DNA from 3 places in the Streptomyces sp. NPDC034103 genome. Region 3 is predicted to be linked to each of the others. Evidence: riboswitches for the same ligand, from Rfam matches in the RefSeq annotation. Region 3 holds a riboswitch; each other region holds the start of a gene.

Region 1 (4,628 bases), on a different contig from region 3:
CCCGCTGGCCGCGCTCGCCGAGGCGTGCCGGGAGCACGGCGCGGGTCTGGTCGTCGACGACGCCCATGGCCTCGGGGTGCTCGGGGAGGGCGGCCGGGGTGCCCCGCACGCGGCGGGACTCGCGGGCGCCGAGGACGTCGTGGTGACCGTCACGCTGTCCAAGTCGCTCGGCAGTCAGGGCGGCGCCGTGCTCGGCCCCGCCCGGGTGATCGACCACCTGGTCAACGCGGCCCGGACCTTCATCTTCGACACCGGCCTCGCCCCCGCCGCGGCGGGGGCGGCACTGGCGGCCCTGCGGCTGCTGCGCCGCGAGCCGGAGCGCGCGGCGCGGGCCCGCGAGGTGGCCGCCGAACTGCACGCACGGCTGACCGCCGCGGGTCACGAGGCGGTACGCCCGGACGCCGCGGTCGTCTCCGTGCGCGCGCCGTCCCCGGAGGAGGCCGTGCAGTGGGCGGCGGACTGCCGTGCGGCGGGAGTGTCCGTCGGTTGCTTCCGTCCTCCTTCCGTCCCCGACGGCATCTCACGGCTCAGGCTGACCGCCCGCGCGGACCTCTCCGCGGCGCAGATCGAACGCGCTGTACGTGTGATCGGTGAGACGCGGCCATGAGTCGGCGTGACACGGCCGTGTACCCGACGACGGGGATCAGAACGCGGCCGTGAATCCCGCCCAGCTCTCGGGGGAGAAGAGCAGCGCGGGTCCGGACGGGTTCTTGGAGTCGCGTACGGCGAGCAGTCCGGCCGCTGGACCGGTGCCTGGCCTAGCCGTCTCCACACAGTTGTTGGCTCCGGTGCTGTAGCTGCTGCGCAGCCATCGCACGCCGTGCAAGTCGGTACTGGAAGGAACGTTCCGAGGCATTGCGGACATGGTGCCTCCTTACGCGCCGTCTGCTATCCCGGCGATGTAATCCAACGAGTCCTCGGGCGAAAGGGCGTGGATCTGAAGGGTGTTGAAGGCCTCGGTATAGGCCTGGAGGTCTTCTTTCCGCTCGAGGTAGAGGCTACTCGTCAAGTGGTCGAGAACAACGACATCCAGATCAGATTTGCTCGAAAAGGAGAAGATTACGAAAGGCCCGGTGATGCCGATGTGCGCTCCTGCGGCGAACGGCAGGACCTGGAGGCGCACTTGGGGCAGCCGGGCCGCCTCGATGAGTCGGTGCAGCTGCCGCGCCATGACGTCGGGTCCGCCGATGTCCCGGCGCAGCACCGCCTCGTCGAGCACCGCGCTCAGCTCCAGCGGCGGCTGCGCCCGCAGCACGTCCTGCCTGGCCAGCCGCACCTCGACCAGCGCGTCGAGCCGTTCGTCCGGACCGGCGTCGAGCCCGCCCACCGCGGCCCGCGTCACCGCGCGCGCGTACTCGGGTGTCTGCAGCAGCCCCGGCACCACGGAGGTCTCCAGGGTGCGCATCGCGCTCGCCTGGGACTCCAGACTGATGAAATCGCGGTAGGTCGGCGGCAGTACCCCGCGGTACTGGTGCCACCAGTGGTGCCGTCCGCCGCCCTCGTCGGACCCCGCCAACGCCAGCAGCAACTCGCGGAGTTGGGCGTCGTGCACCTCGTAGGCGTCCAGCAGTAACCGCACATCGGCCGGTTTCACACCGCTCGCGCCGGTCTCGATCCGGCTCACCTTCGACTGGTGCCAGCCCACCAGCCGGGCCGCCTCCCCACTGGTGAGCCCGGCACCGGTGCGCAAGGCACGCAGTTCGGCGCCCAGTTTCCGGCGGCGTACCGCGGGACCGTGCTGCATGGGCTACTCCCTACTCCTTCCGGGCCGCCCAAATACGGTTTTCCGTCGGAGAGTTCACCGCTTCGAGCGACAGATATATGCATATCTTGGTGGATCGGCACCGTGACCGGCCCGGTGATGGCAGTCTGGCGATGAAGCACCAGTCCGGGACCGTACTCGACCCATCCGCTCCGTGTCGGACCAGGTCCCGTGGGAAAGGGACGGCGTCGCCATGGCAGACCATCTGGAAGCATCCGTCACTCTGCCGAGCGATCCCGCCTCGGTCTCCGCGGCTCGCACATACGTCCTCGGCACCCTGGGGGAATGGGGTCTGCCGGCCGACACCGAGGTGGCCGAGGCGATCCGGCTCATCGTCTCCGAACTCACCACCAACGCCGTCCAGCACACCTTGGGGCAGTCGCCCACCTTCACGGTGGACATCCAGCTGGACCGCGACGAACACCTGCGTATCGGGGTCACCGACAGCCACCCCCGCTTCCCCAAGCGGCTGCCGGCCGCGGTCCAGCAGGACAACGGCCGCGGCATGGTGATCATCCGCTGGCTGACCGCGGAGTGCGGCGGCAAGCTGAGAGTCCGGCCCACCCGCGAGGGGGGCAAGACCGTCTCCATCGAACTCCCCTGGGTGGTCCCGGCCGAGCCGGTCTCCGCGGCGGGTCAGCAGGAGCCGTGAAAGAGGGCGCCCCGAGTCCTCGGAGGCGCCCTTCAGGGGCCGTCGACGACCCGTGCGGGTGACGGCGGGTCAGGCCGCCCTCACCCGCACGGGGTGGGTCACTTGACCCGGCCGTACCAGACGCTCTTGGTCCAGATCTTCTGAAGCTTCACGACCTCCCCACTCTTCGGGGAGTGCCAGATCTTGCCCTTACCGGCGTAGATGCCGACGTGGTACACGCTGGAGCCGGAGTGGAAGAACACGAGGTCTCCGGCCTTGCGGTTCCCCGCGGAGATATGGCGGGTCTTGTTGTACTGCTGGGCCGCCGTACGGGGCAGCTTCTTGCCCGCCTTCTTGAACGAGTACAGCGTGAGCCCGGAGCAGTCGAACCGGTGCGGTCCCGCGGCGCCGTACTTGTACGGGGAGCCTTTTTTGGAAGCCGCTACCTGAAGTGCCTTCGTCGACGATGTGGCCGCCTCGGCGTCGGAGGCGACGCCCGGGACCACGATCGAGCCGCCCACGGCGGCGATGGTGAGAGCCGATGCCGTACCGGCCCGGACCATGAGCGACGGGACACGATTGAGCGCAGACATGCGCAACCCTTCGTCAGCCGCCTGTGAAGGATGACCTGTCGGATTCGGGCTGGCGAAGTTGCCCGGCCGCTGACGCGGCTTCACCCCAAGGGCTGCTCAGGCCCGGTCATGGCGTGACCGTCCCGGCGACCCGTCGTGCTTGGGTCCTCCACTCCTGCCGATCCACTCCTGTCGACCGGTCATCCAGGCGGCGGCAGGACTCGGCGTCCGCCCGGATCGCCCCGCCGCTGCGGCGGGGTCTTGTCGTCAGTCAGGGATCTTCACGCACTCCACGCCGAAAAACCCAATGGAATCGGGGATTTGTGGCGTTACTCACCACTCACCCGTTCGGGTGGACACTCGTCTGTTCGAGGGAGCGTCCAGGGGGGCGCGGGCCCCCGGACCAGCATCGGAGGTCCTCGTTCCGGGCTCGGGCTACCCGCGTTGCGCAACCTGAACGGCCCTGTCCGAGGAGAGGGGTCTACTCCAAAAGGGGGTACGTCTTTCGGTCCGTTTCAAGGCCGGTCCGGACCTCTCGGCAGGGTGCGGAACGTCCGGACCGGCCGCGGTCGCGGTCGCGTCAACTGTCGGAGGAGGGCGGCACGGTGACCCGGGCCGTGTGCCGCTCACCGTCGAGCACCCGCAGCGCCCGGGCCAGGGTCGGGGCGTGCAGCTCGGTCTCGCCGCGCTGATGCATGGTCACCAGCGCGTCACGCAGCTCGACGGCCTTCGTCACCAGCGCCTGGGCGGCCCGCAGTCCACGGTAGGTGTCCCCGTCGGGCGCCGGGTTGATCCGGCCGAGCAGGTCGACCGCGTCGAGGTAACGGTCGATCAACTCGCCCTCGGCACGCGTCAGCGCGGGCAGGGGAGGGAGCTCCGGCGGCAGCATCGCCCGCTCACCGGTCGCCGGGTGCGGGGCGGGGGGCCTTGCGGCTGGGGATGCTCCGGTCCACCAGGCCGTACTCCAGGGCCTCCTGGGCGTCGAGGACCTTGTCCCGCTCGATGTCCGCGGTGACCTGTTCGGGGGTGCGGCCGGTGTGCCGTACGAGCAGCTCCTCCAGAGGCCCGGACGCGCCCCAACTCCGCCGCCTGGACGGCGAGATCGCTCGCTTGTCCCTCCACGGGCTGCGGCAGGGAGACCGCCGAGGAACAGGTGATCAGCGCGGTCTCCGCCGTTCGCGAGGTCGCTGCCGCCCCTCGCGAACAGCAACGGTTCGGCATCACGGCGCACCACCACGGCCCCGGGGCCTCCTGAGGCATCGGGCTCCCTGAGCCTTCGTCGGGGCTCCCCCGAGCCTTTCCGGACGCGCGAGGGCCGTGCGCCGACCGGGGCGCACGGTCCCGCTCGCGGCGGTGGTCCGTCAGCCGACGGGCGCGAGTTCCCGCTCGATCACGGGCTCGACGTCCTTCTTCCGCTCCTTGAGGGCGTTCCCCAGCAGCACGGCGCCGAGGCCGAGCGCCGCCCACCAGGCCAGGGTCAGGGCGGGACCCGTAGCGCCCGCGCCCTCGAAGTAGGCGACCGAGCGGGTCAGGGTCGCGCTCGCCCCCGGCGGCAGCCACTGCCCGATCGTGCCGACCGGCTCCGGCAGCATCTGCGGTGCCGAGGCCGCCCCGGACCACGGGTTGCCGAAGAGCATGACCGTGCCCGCGACGACGCCCACCC
Region 2 (4,628 bases), on a different contig from region 3:
CTGTCCGGCCTGCTGCTCGCGATGGGCATGCACGCCGTGTGGAACGGCTCCTCGACCTTCGGCGAGTACGGCTTCTTCGCGGTGTACGCCGCCTTCATGCTTCCCGCGTTCGGGTTGCTGACCTGGCTCGTCATCTGGACCCGGCAGCGCGAGCTGCGCACCGTGCGCGAGGAGCTCCCCGCCTACGCCGCGGCCGGCTGGCTCACCCCCGCCGAGCCCTTCGCGCTCAGCTCGATGCGGGCCCGCCGTATCGCCCGCCAGTACGCGCGCGCCCACGCGGGGAAGGCGGCGGCGCGGGCGGTGGCGCAGTACGAGGCGTACGCGACATCCCTGGCGTTCCTGCGCCATCGGGGGCGCCGCGGCCGGGCCAACGCCGACTTCGTCGTACGGGAGCGGGAGTTGCTGCACGAGCTGTGGGTCCGGCGGGAGGCGGCACGCCCGGCCCTGGACCACGCGGCCCGGATGACGGCGGCGCCGGTCCCCGCTCCCGTCCCGCCGGCCCAGTGGCCCGTGCACGGGTACCCGGCGGTGCAGTACCCCGGGTACAACCCGTACCGAACCTAGGGCCGCGGCCGGCGACGCTCCCCCGGCGCGACGCCCGGCACGCCCTCCCGCCGCACCGGCCCCGCCACCAAGTCCTAGGCGGACGCCGTGGTCAGGGCCTTCACCTCGTCGTCCGTCAGCGTGACGTCCGCCACCTTCAGCAGGGCCGGCAGCTGCTCCACCGTCCGCGCGGAGGCGATCGGCGCGGTCACCGTCGGCTGGGCGGCCAGCCACGCGAGGGCGACCGTGGCGACGGGCACCCGGTGGGCCTCGGCGATGTCGTCGAGGGCGGCGAGGACCTTGCGGCCCCGTTCGGTCTGGAGGTGCTTGCCGGCGCCGGCGGCACGGGCGCCCTCCACCACCTCACCGTCGCGGTACTTGCCGGTGAGGAACCCGGCGGCCAGCGCGAAGTACGGCACCGCGGCCAGCCCGGCGCGCTCGGCCAGGTCCTGGAGCTCACCCTCGTACGTGTCGCGCGAGACCAGGTTGTAGTGCGGCTGGAGCGCCACGTACCGCGCCAGGCCCTCGCGCTCGGAGAAGGCGAGGGAGGCCGCCAGGCGCTCGGCGGAGATGTTGGAGGCGGCGATGTGGCGTACCTTGCCCGCCTTCACCAGCTCGTCGAGCGCGCCGATGATCTCCTCGACCGGCACCTCGGGCTTGTCGAAGTGGGTGTAGTAGAGGTCGATGTGGTCGGTGCCGAGGCGGCTCAGCGAGGCGTCCGCGGCGGCCTTGATGTTGGCCGCGGTCAGGCCCTGGAAGTCGGGGTGCTGGCTGACCTTGGTGGCGATCACGAGGTCGTCGCGGTTGCCGCGGGCCCTGACCCAGTTGCCGATGATGGTCTCGGACTCGCCGCCGGCGTTGCCGTCGGCCCACGCCGAGTAGGAGTCGGCGGTGTCCACGAAGTTGCCGCCCGCGGCCGTGTAGGCGTCCAGGACGGCGAAGGACTGCGCCTCGTCGGCGGTCCAGCCGAAGACGTTGCCGCCGAGGGAGAGCGGGAAGACCTCGAGGTCGGACGTGCCCAGCTTGCGAAGAGAAGTCATGTGCAGGGTCAACGCCCGCGGGCGGGGCGCTCTTCCGCGACGGCCGCAAAGCAAACGCAAAACCGGCGGCCCTGACGTCGGGGGGTGTGCGTCAGGGCCGCCGGTGCTCAGGAAGGGTGGAGCCTCAGGGCGTGAGCCCCTTGCTGCGCAGCCACGCCATCGGGTCGATGCCGCCGGACGAACCGCCGGGGTGGACCTCCAGGTGCAGGTGCGCGCCCGTGACGTTGCCGGTCGCGCCCACGCGCCCGATCACGTCACCGGTGGCGACCTTCTGCCCCACGCTCACGCTGATCGAGGACTGGTGGGCGAACCACACCTCGGTGCCGTCGTCGAGGGTGAGGACGGTCTTGTAGCCGTACGAGCCGTCCCAGCCCGCCTGCGTGATGGTGCCGCTGTGGACCGCCTTGATGAGCGAGCCGGTGGGAGCGGCGAAGTCGAGACCCGTGTGGTAGCCGGAGGACCACAGGGAGCCGGCCTGCATATAGGTGGAGGTGATGGTGTACGAGGAGGTCGGCAGCGTGTACTGCTTGGCCAGCTCGGCCAGACGCTTGGCCTCGGCGGCCTTCTCGGCGTCCGCCTCCGCCTTCTTCTTCGCCTCGGCGGCGTCGTCCGCGGCCTTCTTCAGCGCGGCGGCCTCGGCCTTGGCGGCCTCGTCGGCGAGGGCGGTCTGGGTGGCGAGCTGTGCCCTGTCGGCGACCTGGGTCTGCTGGCTCTCGGCCTGCGCCATGATCCGGTTGCGCAGCGACTCGCCGGCGCCGGAGGTGGTGGAGGCCTGGATCGCGTCCGTGGTGGCCGTGGGGGCGGCCGTGGGGGCCGCGGCGAGGTCGCTCAGCACGGTGGCCGAGCCCTGCGGCGCCTCCTCCCCGCCCGACACGAACGGCAGGTCCGGCATCGAGAGGGAGACCGGCGGCTTGCCGGTGTTGGCGCTGGCCATGCCTGCCCCGCCGACGGCGGCTATGACGCCTACGCCCAGGACGGTGGAGCTGCGGGCGAATCCGCCGCTGCGCTGCTTGGTGACCCGGTGCTTTCCGCGTGCCGGTCGGACGGAGTCCTCGGTGGGATTCCAGACGTCCTGCGGACCCTCGTCGTGGTGGTAGCTGCCGTGGCCGAAGGCATCGGTGCTGCGCTGGCTCGGCACGTACGGGGCCTCGGGGGCAGGCGGGTTCGACGCCACGTGGGCGTACTCCTTTCCTTCCTTCTCGCCTACCGGGTTAGCTGACGGGTTCGGAGCAGGAAGGTCTCCTACGCGCGTATACCGACCGTGGTGCCACGGCGGCGTTCGCACGATTCACCCCAGGGTGGTGGTTCCCCGGCTCCCTTGCGGGATTAAGCGCGTGAGCACGGAGCCGTCTCTTGTGACGGCTGGGACGACCGCGCTGCGTTATCGAACGTTAATAGACCCGGGGTGTGGATTCCAAGCTGTTCCGCTTGATCATTAACCTTTCTCGCCAGGACGTACAGACCTATGAGCGGTGAAAATCGGGCGAGTTGACCACGCCTCAGCAGGTCCACCGGCGTTGACGGCACGTCAGTCGCCATGCGGAGGGCGCCCGACCGGTCACCGGATGTGACCATGTCACGGTCGGCGTACGGCGAGCAGCGCCATGTCGTCCGTCAGGGCACCCCCGGTGTGCCGGCGCACCTCCGCCGCGAGCGCGGACAGCAGCGCCCCCGGATCGCGGAAGGCGCGTCCCGCGAGCCGCGCCGCCGGGTCGTAGAACTCCCCGTGCCGGTCCCGGGCCTCGGAGAGCCCGTCGGTGTACAGCAGCAGCGTCGCCCCGACCGGGAAGGCGACCTCCTCGGCGCGGTCCGGCCAGGTCCCCAACTCGCCCATCCCGAGCGGCAGCGCGGCCTCGGCGGCGGGCAGCGACCGCACGGTGCCGTCGGGACACAGCAGCAGCGGCGGCGGATGGCCGCGGTTGAGGATCCGGACCAGCCCGTCACCGTGGGGCAGTTCGGCGAGGACGACGGTGGTGAACCCCTCGAAGGCGTCCAGCCCCTCGCGCCGGGTCCCCTCCCGGGCCAGCGCCCGCTCCAGCCGCCGCGCGACCGCCTCCAGGCCCGCCTCCTGCTCGGCGGCCTCCCGGAACGCCCCGATGACGACGGCGACGGCCGCCACCGCGCCCATGCCCTTGCCGCGCACGTCCCCCACCACCAGCCGTACCCCGTGGGGGCTGTCCTGGACGGCGTACAGGTCCCCGCCGATGAAGGCGTCCTGCTGCGCCGCCTCGTAGCGCACCGCGATGTCGAAGCCGGCGATCCGGTCGGCGGGGCCGGGCAGCACGGCCCGTTGGGCGGCCTCGGCGATCTCGCGCTGTGAGGCGAGCCGTTGGTCGCCGCGGTGCACCACCCGGTTGAGGACGGTGGCCAGCACGGCGACGGTGGCCACGGTGAGCACCTCGGTGAGGGCGTCCGCGTCCACCTGGAGGCCGTAGCGCAGATGCACGGCGAAGGCGGCGACCAGCGCCACGGCCCCGGTGGCCACGGTGCCGAGCAGCGGGTACAGGGGCGCGGCGACCAGCGGGGCGGCGGTGAAGAAGGGGATCGCGGTGAACGCGCGGGGGGTCAGGAGGTCGTAGAGGATCCCGCCGGCGATCAGTACGGCGGGCAGCATCCGCAAGAGGGCGGAGATGTGCCGCCCCTCCTCCGCCTCCTGGTCCACGCCCCCAGGTTTCCCGGAGCCGGGCGGGGCGGCGAGCGGTGTGGCCCGACCGGGGGAAACGCTCAGGGCCGGAGTCCATGAACTGGACTCCGGCCCTGGGCCTTCAGTAGCGGGGACAGGATTTGAACCTGCGACCTCTGGGTTATGAGCCCAGCGAGCTACCGAGCTGCTCCACCCCGCGTCGTTGAAACCAGCATACGCCATCCGCGGGACGCTCAGCACCACGGTAGGGCCGCGGCGCCACTGACCTGCGTTTTCAGCTGCCGGGGTTGCCCGCGTGGGTGAGGGTCTCCCAGGAGACGAAGAGGTCATCGGTGCCCGCGGGACGGGTCTCCTCGGCGAGCCGGTGGGCGGCCGGGACAAAGACGTCGAGGCGGTTCTCC
Region 3 (4,628 bases):
ACTCGGCGGGCGGTACGTCGACGGGGTGCTCGGAGGTGCCGACCAGTTCCCTGACCAGCGCGTACTGAGCGTGGTTGGTGTCCTGGTACTCGTCGACCAGGACGTGCCGGAAGCGGCGGCGGTAGTGCTCGGCGACGTCCGGGAAGGCGCGCAGCAGGTTGACCGTCGTCATGATCAGGTCGTCGAAGTCGAGGGCGTTGGCCTCGCGCAGCCGCGACTGGTACAGGGCGTAGGCCTGGGCGAGGGTCTTCTCGAAGCCGTCGGTGGCCTGGGCGGCGAAGTCCTCCTCGTCGATCAGCTCGTTCTTGAGGTTGCTGATCTTGGCGCTGAAGGACTTGGGCGGGAACCGCTTGGGGTCGAGGTCCAGGTCGCGGCAGACCAGGGCCATCAGCCGCTTGCTGTCGGCGGCGTCGTAGATCGAGAACGACGACGTGAAGCCGAGCTTCTTGCTCTCCCGCCGCAGGATGCGCACGCACGCGCTGTGGAAGGTCATCACCCACATCGCGTTCGCGCGCGGGCCGACGAGCTGCTCCACCCGCTCCTTCATCTCGCCCGCGGCCTTGTTGGTGAAGGTGATCGCGAGGATCTGGCCCGGGTGGACGTCCCGCTCGGCCAGCAGATACGCGATGCGGTGCGTGAGCACACGGGTCTTGCCGGAGCCGGCGCCGGCCACGATGAGCAGCGGGGTGCCGGAGTGCTCGACGGCGGCGCGCTGGTTCTCGTTGAGCCCCTCGACGAGGGCTGCCGCGTCCAGGACCGGGCGGGCGGCGCCGTCGCGGTAGTAGCCGTCCCGGTCCGGTGGCACGTCGAACTTCCCGCCGAACAGATCGTCCGGAACGGGTTCCGGTCCGTGCTCGTCCTCGGGCGGCGGCGGGTGCTCCTCCTCGCGGCCCTTAGGGGCCTGGAGGTCCGCCAGGAAGCTGTCATCAAAGAGGCTGCTCATCGCTCTCCGAGTCTAGGGCTCCCCACTGACACCCCGCCGCCACCCCGAGAAGTCGCGGGAAAGACAGCCCGCGGGCCCGCGCACAGGACCTGACCGCCCCGAGGCCCCCTCGCCCTCCGTGACCGTCCGGCCACGGCTCGCGACCAGGCAGGCCGAGGCGCAGATCTTGCCGTCGGACCCGAAGACAGCAGATCTTGCCGTCGGACCCGAAGACAGCAGATCTTGCCGTCGGACCCGAAGGCAGGGGAAGACCCGAAGACAGGGGAAGACAGGGGCGGCGCACGCCCCACAGCTCGCCGTGAGCGGGCACAGGCGCCGGTCACGCCGCCCGGGCGACCGCGGCGCGGCGGGAAGCCGGCGGCCGGGCACGGCCACTCCGCCAGAAATGCGAACAAGCCCCGCCAGATCGGCCCGCATTGCCCGCGCCCTGCCGCGCCCCGCCCCAAGGTCACGAAAATGTATCGGGCATATCGACCATCAACCTTCACAGGGGCCACGCGAGTTGGCTACCGTGCCGGGCAGGCCGTACGACCCCCACCGGCGAACGTCGCCGGGCCGCGCGGCCTCCGCCGAGTCCGGTACGCCTCTCCAGGCAGCCGGAGCCGGGGACCCACACCGATCCGGGGTGAATCGGCCCCACTCCCCTCCGGGGACGGCCGTAGGGCACACCTTCCGAAGCACCCGCCCGAACCCGACAGCTAACTCGGTAGGCGGAGCATGGAAGGAGTCGCCGACCTTGGCGTCGCACCGCAAGTCGTCCGCCGCGGGAGGCATACGCACCCCCGCTCTCGCCACGGCCGCCCTCACCTCCGTGGCACTGCTCTCCCAGACGGCCACCGCCGCCCCCTCGACCGACGACAAGCCGAGCATCGAGGAGGTCGAGAAGAAGGTCGACGACCTCTACCGCCAGGCGGAGTCGGCGACCGAGAAGTACAACGCGACCAAGGAGAAGACCGCCAAGCAGCGCAAGGAGGTCGACACCCTCCTCGACGACGTCGCCAAGCGCACCCAGAAGCTCAACGAGGCCCGCGAGGAACTCGGCACCTTCGCCGCGGCCCAGTACCGCACCGGCGCCTCCGCGCCCGACACGGCGACCTTCCTGCTCGCGGACTCCCCGCAGGACTACTTCGACCAGACGCAGCTGATGGGCCGTATGACGTCCCGCCAGAAGGGCGCGGTCGACGACTACGTCACCGAGCAGGCCGCGACGATGAAGAAGCGTCAGGAGGCCACCCAGAGCCTCGAGACGCTCACCGACACACAGAGCGACCTCAAGACCGCCAAGGCGACCGTCCAGAAGAAGCTCTCCGACGCGCGCGAGCTGCTGTCGCGGCTGACCGCCGAGGAGAAGGCGCGGCTCGCGGCGATCGAGAAGGAGAAGCGGGAGGAGGCCGCCCGCAAGGCCGCGGAGCTGGCGAAGCAGCAGGCGGCGGAGCAGAAGGCGGCGAAGGAGGAGGCCGCGGCCCAGGGGGTGGCGAGCGGCTCGTCGTCCTCCTCCCCCTCGCAGACCACGGACCCCTCGCAGACCACAGACTCCTCGTACGCCACCAAGGCCGAGAAGGCGCTCGCCTACGCCCGCTCACAGATCGGCAAGCCGTACGTCTGGGGCGCCACCGGCCCCGACTCCTACGACTGCTCCGGCCTCACCCAGGCCGCCTGGAACGCCGCCGGCATCTCCCTGCCGCGCACCACCTACGACCAGGTGAACGCCGGCACCACGGTCTCCCTCTCCAACGCCCGGCCCGGCGACCTCGTCTTCTTCTACGACGATGTCACCCACGTCGGCATCTACATCGGCAACGGCAAGATGATCCACGCGCCGAAGCCGGGGGCGTACGTACGCGAGGAGTCCCTCTTCTACGACGGTGAGTCGGCGATCCACAGCGTGGTGCGGCCGGCCTGACGCGCGGCACGGCCGGCGATCCACAAGCGTGGTGCGGCCGGCCTGACGCGCGGCGCGGCCCTGGCGTCAGTGACCTCCCCGGTTCTCGACACAGGGCCCCTCGCCGGGCTGCGGCTCGGCGTAGACGCCGTGCACCTCGCCGGTCAGCTCGTCCTTCGTCACCCGCCCCGACACGCACACGACGCCCGTGTAGACGGCGTAGTAGCCGTTCCCCACGGAGACCCCGTGCTCCTCGCCGCAGCCGAGGCGCGCCAGCGCGGTCTCGACGCGCTCATCACTGAAGCTCCCGTACTCCCCCGAACCGCCCTCCTTCCTGACCTTCGCCAGCTCCGCGAGGATGAGTTCCGCCGACGCCTGCCCGCTGGCCTGCTGCTCCGCGCTGAGGGAGGTCCGCATGCGGTACGCGTGGTTGTCGGCGTAGTTCGGGGGCTGATCGATGTTCTCCTCCGGCGTGGCGGTGTCGGCACGGGGGCTCGGCGACGAGGGCACCGCCACGGGCGTCTTCGCGGCCTGGGCGCACCGGGGCGGGGGCGGATAGGAGGGCGAGGCGCTGCCCGAGCGCGCGCCGGGGCTCGACTCCGCCCCCACACCACCCTTCTGGCTTCCGCACGCCGTCACCGTGAGCGCGATGAGGGCGGCGACTACGGCGGCTGTGGCGGCCGGGGCAGCTGTGGCTGGTCTTCCGAAGGACATGGGCAGAGTCTCGCGGGGCGGAGGCCGAGTGTCATGAGCGCAACTACTCAGATCCCCGCCGCTGCTCCGCCCTCCTGGCCGGGCTTCCCCGAGGGCGGTCCCTGCCCGCACCCTCTGCGTGCGGCGCGCGCCCCAGTCCTGCCCGGCGCCCGCGCGCACTTCTCCGCGCACGCGCGCGTGCCCCGCCCTCGCCTCCTCCCGCGCTCCTTAGCATCGCCCCCATGTCCGGTCCCGCCGCTCACCTCCCGCGCTCCCCCCTCCGCGTCTGGTGGGCCCAGCGGCCGCCTGCCGCCGGAGCGGCCGTGATGGCGACCGGCATCCTGAGGTCCAGGGCACCGCGAGTACGAAGGCCCAGAGCACGAGACTCAGGTCCAGGGCACCGCGAGTACGAAAGCCCAGAGCACGAGACTCAGGTCCAGAGCACCGCCAGACTCACGTCCAGAGCACCGCGATGAAGATGTCCGCGATGGTCAGCGCGCCCACCAGCCCGAACAGCCCCTTCTCCACCTTCTCGTCGTCCCGCTTCACATAGACGAGGCCGAGGATCACCACCAGCAGGGCCAGCTTGATGCCGATCTTCACGTTGTTGACGGACTGGTCGTCCGCCTGGTTGAGGCCGACCAGGATCACCCCGGTGACCAGCATGGTGAGCGCGCCGTGCAGCATCGCCGGAACGAAGCGGGCGGTGCCCTGACCCATGGCCTTCATCTGGGTGAGGAAGCCGCCGAGCAGCGAGGCGATGCCGATGATGTGCAGGCCCACGAAGAGATGGATGAGTACGTCCATGGGGCCGGAGCCTAGTCAGAGGCGCTTGAGCCGCCCTACACCGCCCTGTCGTTTCCGTCACGATCTTGCATATATGCGCCCCATAGCACCCCGGCACCCCCATCCGTTCCGGAATCCGCACTTCGGTCATCACCCTGCGTGAAGTCGACGGCCCGAGAACGGAATCACGGTCGCATGCGGTCACCTGGCGATCCCCTCGGACCACTTCCGCGCATCCCGTTACCCCGGCGACACAGTGAGGTTTAGCGTCCTTCCCCAGGTGACCGGCTCCCCACCGCCGCCCGGGCCAGGGGCGGCAGTCGG

The links. Region 3 has a riboswitch for cyclic di-AMP ahead of ACZ56U_RS25570 (C40 family peptidase). Riboswitches for the same ligand answer to the same signal wherever they lie in the genome.
Region 1: it holds a riboswitch for cyclic di-AMP, as region 3 does, so the genes downstream of both, ACZ56U_RS27005 (C40 family peptidase) here and ACZ56U_RS25570 (C40 family peptidase) in region 3, are expected to answer to the same signal.
Region 2: it holds a riboswitch for cyclic di-AMP, as region 3 does, so the genes downstream of both, ACZ56U_RS09310 (M23 family metallopeptidase) here and ACZ56U_RS25570 (C40 family peptidase) in region 3, are expected to answer to the same signal.

Annotation. Positions count from the first base shown of each region.
Region 1 covers NZ_JBVISS010000012.1:149,515-154,142, forward strand. The annotation lists gene ACZ56U_RS26985 (8-amino-7-oxononanoate synthase) at 1-607, shown strand, start outside; gene ACZ56U_RS26990 (DUF397 domain-containing protein) at 644-865, opposite strand; gene ACZ56U_RS26995 (helix-turn-helix domain-containing protein) at 875-1,744, opposite strand; gene ACZ56U_RS27000 (ATP-binding protein) at 1,956-2,414, shown strand; gene ACZ56U_RS27005 (C40 family peptidase) at 2,513-2,986, opposite strand; cyclic di-AMP (ydaO/yuaA leader) riboswitch at 2,990-3,186, opposite strand; gene ACZ56U_RS27010 (hypothetical protein) at 3,546-3,854, opposite strand; partial or broken gene ACZ56U_RS27015 (ATP-dependent Clp protease proteolytic subunit) at 3,862-4,102, opposite strand; partial or broken gene ACZ56U_RS27020 (prevent-host-death protein) at 4,101-4,220, shown strand; gene ACZ56U_RS27025 (ABC transporter permease) at 4,327-4,628, opposite strand, start outside.
Region 2 covers NZ_JBVISS010000003.1:662,013-666,640, reverse strand. The annotation lists gene ACZ56U_RS09320 (PrsW family intramembrane metalloprotease) at 1-564, shown strand, start outside; gene ACZ56U_RS09315 (aldo/keto reductase) at 639-1,583, opposite strand; gene ACZ56U_RS09310 (M23 family metallopeptidase) at 1,708-2,757, opposite strand; cyclic di-AMP (ydaO/yuaA leader) riboswitch at 2,769-2,926, opposite strand; gene ACZ56U_RS09305 (PP2C family protein-serine/threonine phosphatase) at 3,160-4,245, opposite strand; tRNA gene ACZ56U_RS09300 (tRNA-Met) at 4,353-4,426, opposite strand; gene ACZ56U_RS09295 (alginate lyase family protein) at 4,502-4,628, opposite strand, start outside.
Region 3 covers NZ_JBVISS010000011.1:235,927-240,554, forward strand. The annotation lists gene pcrA (DNA helicase PcrA) at 1-943, opposite strand, end outside; cyclic di-AMP (ydaO/yuaA leader) riboswitch at 1,515-1,671, shown strand; gene ACZ56U_RS25570 (C40 family peptidase) at 1,680-2,846, shown strand; gene ACZ56U_RS25575 (hypothetical protein) at 2,913-3,539, opposite strand; gene ACZ56U_RS25580 (hypothetical protein) at 3,972-4,325, opposite strand.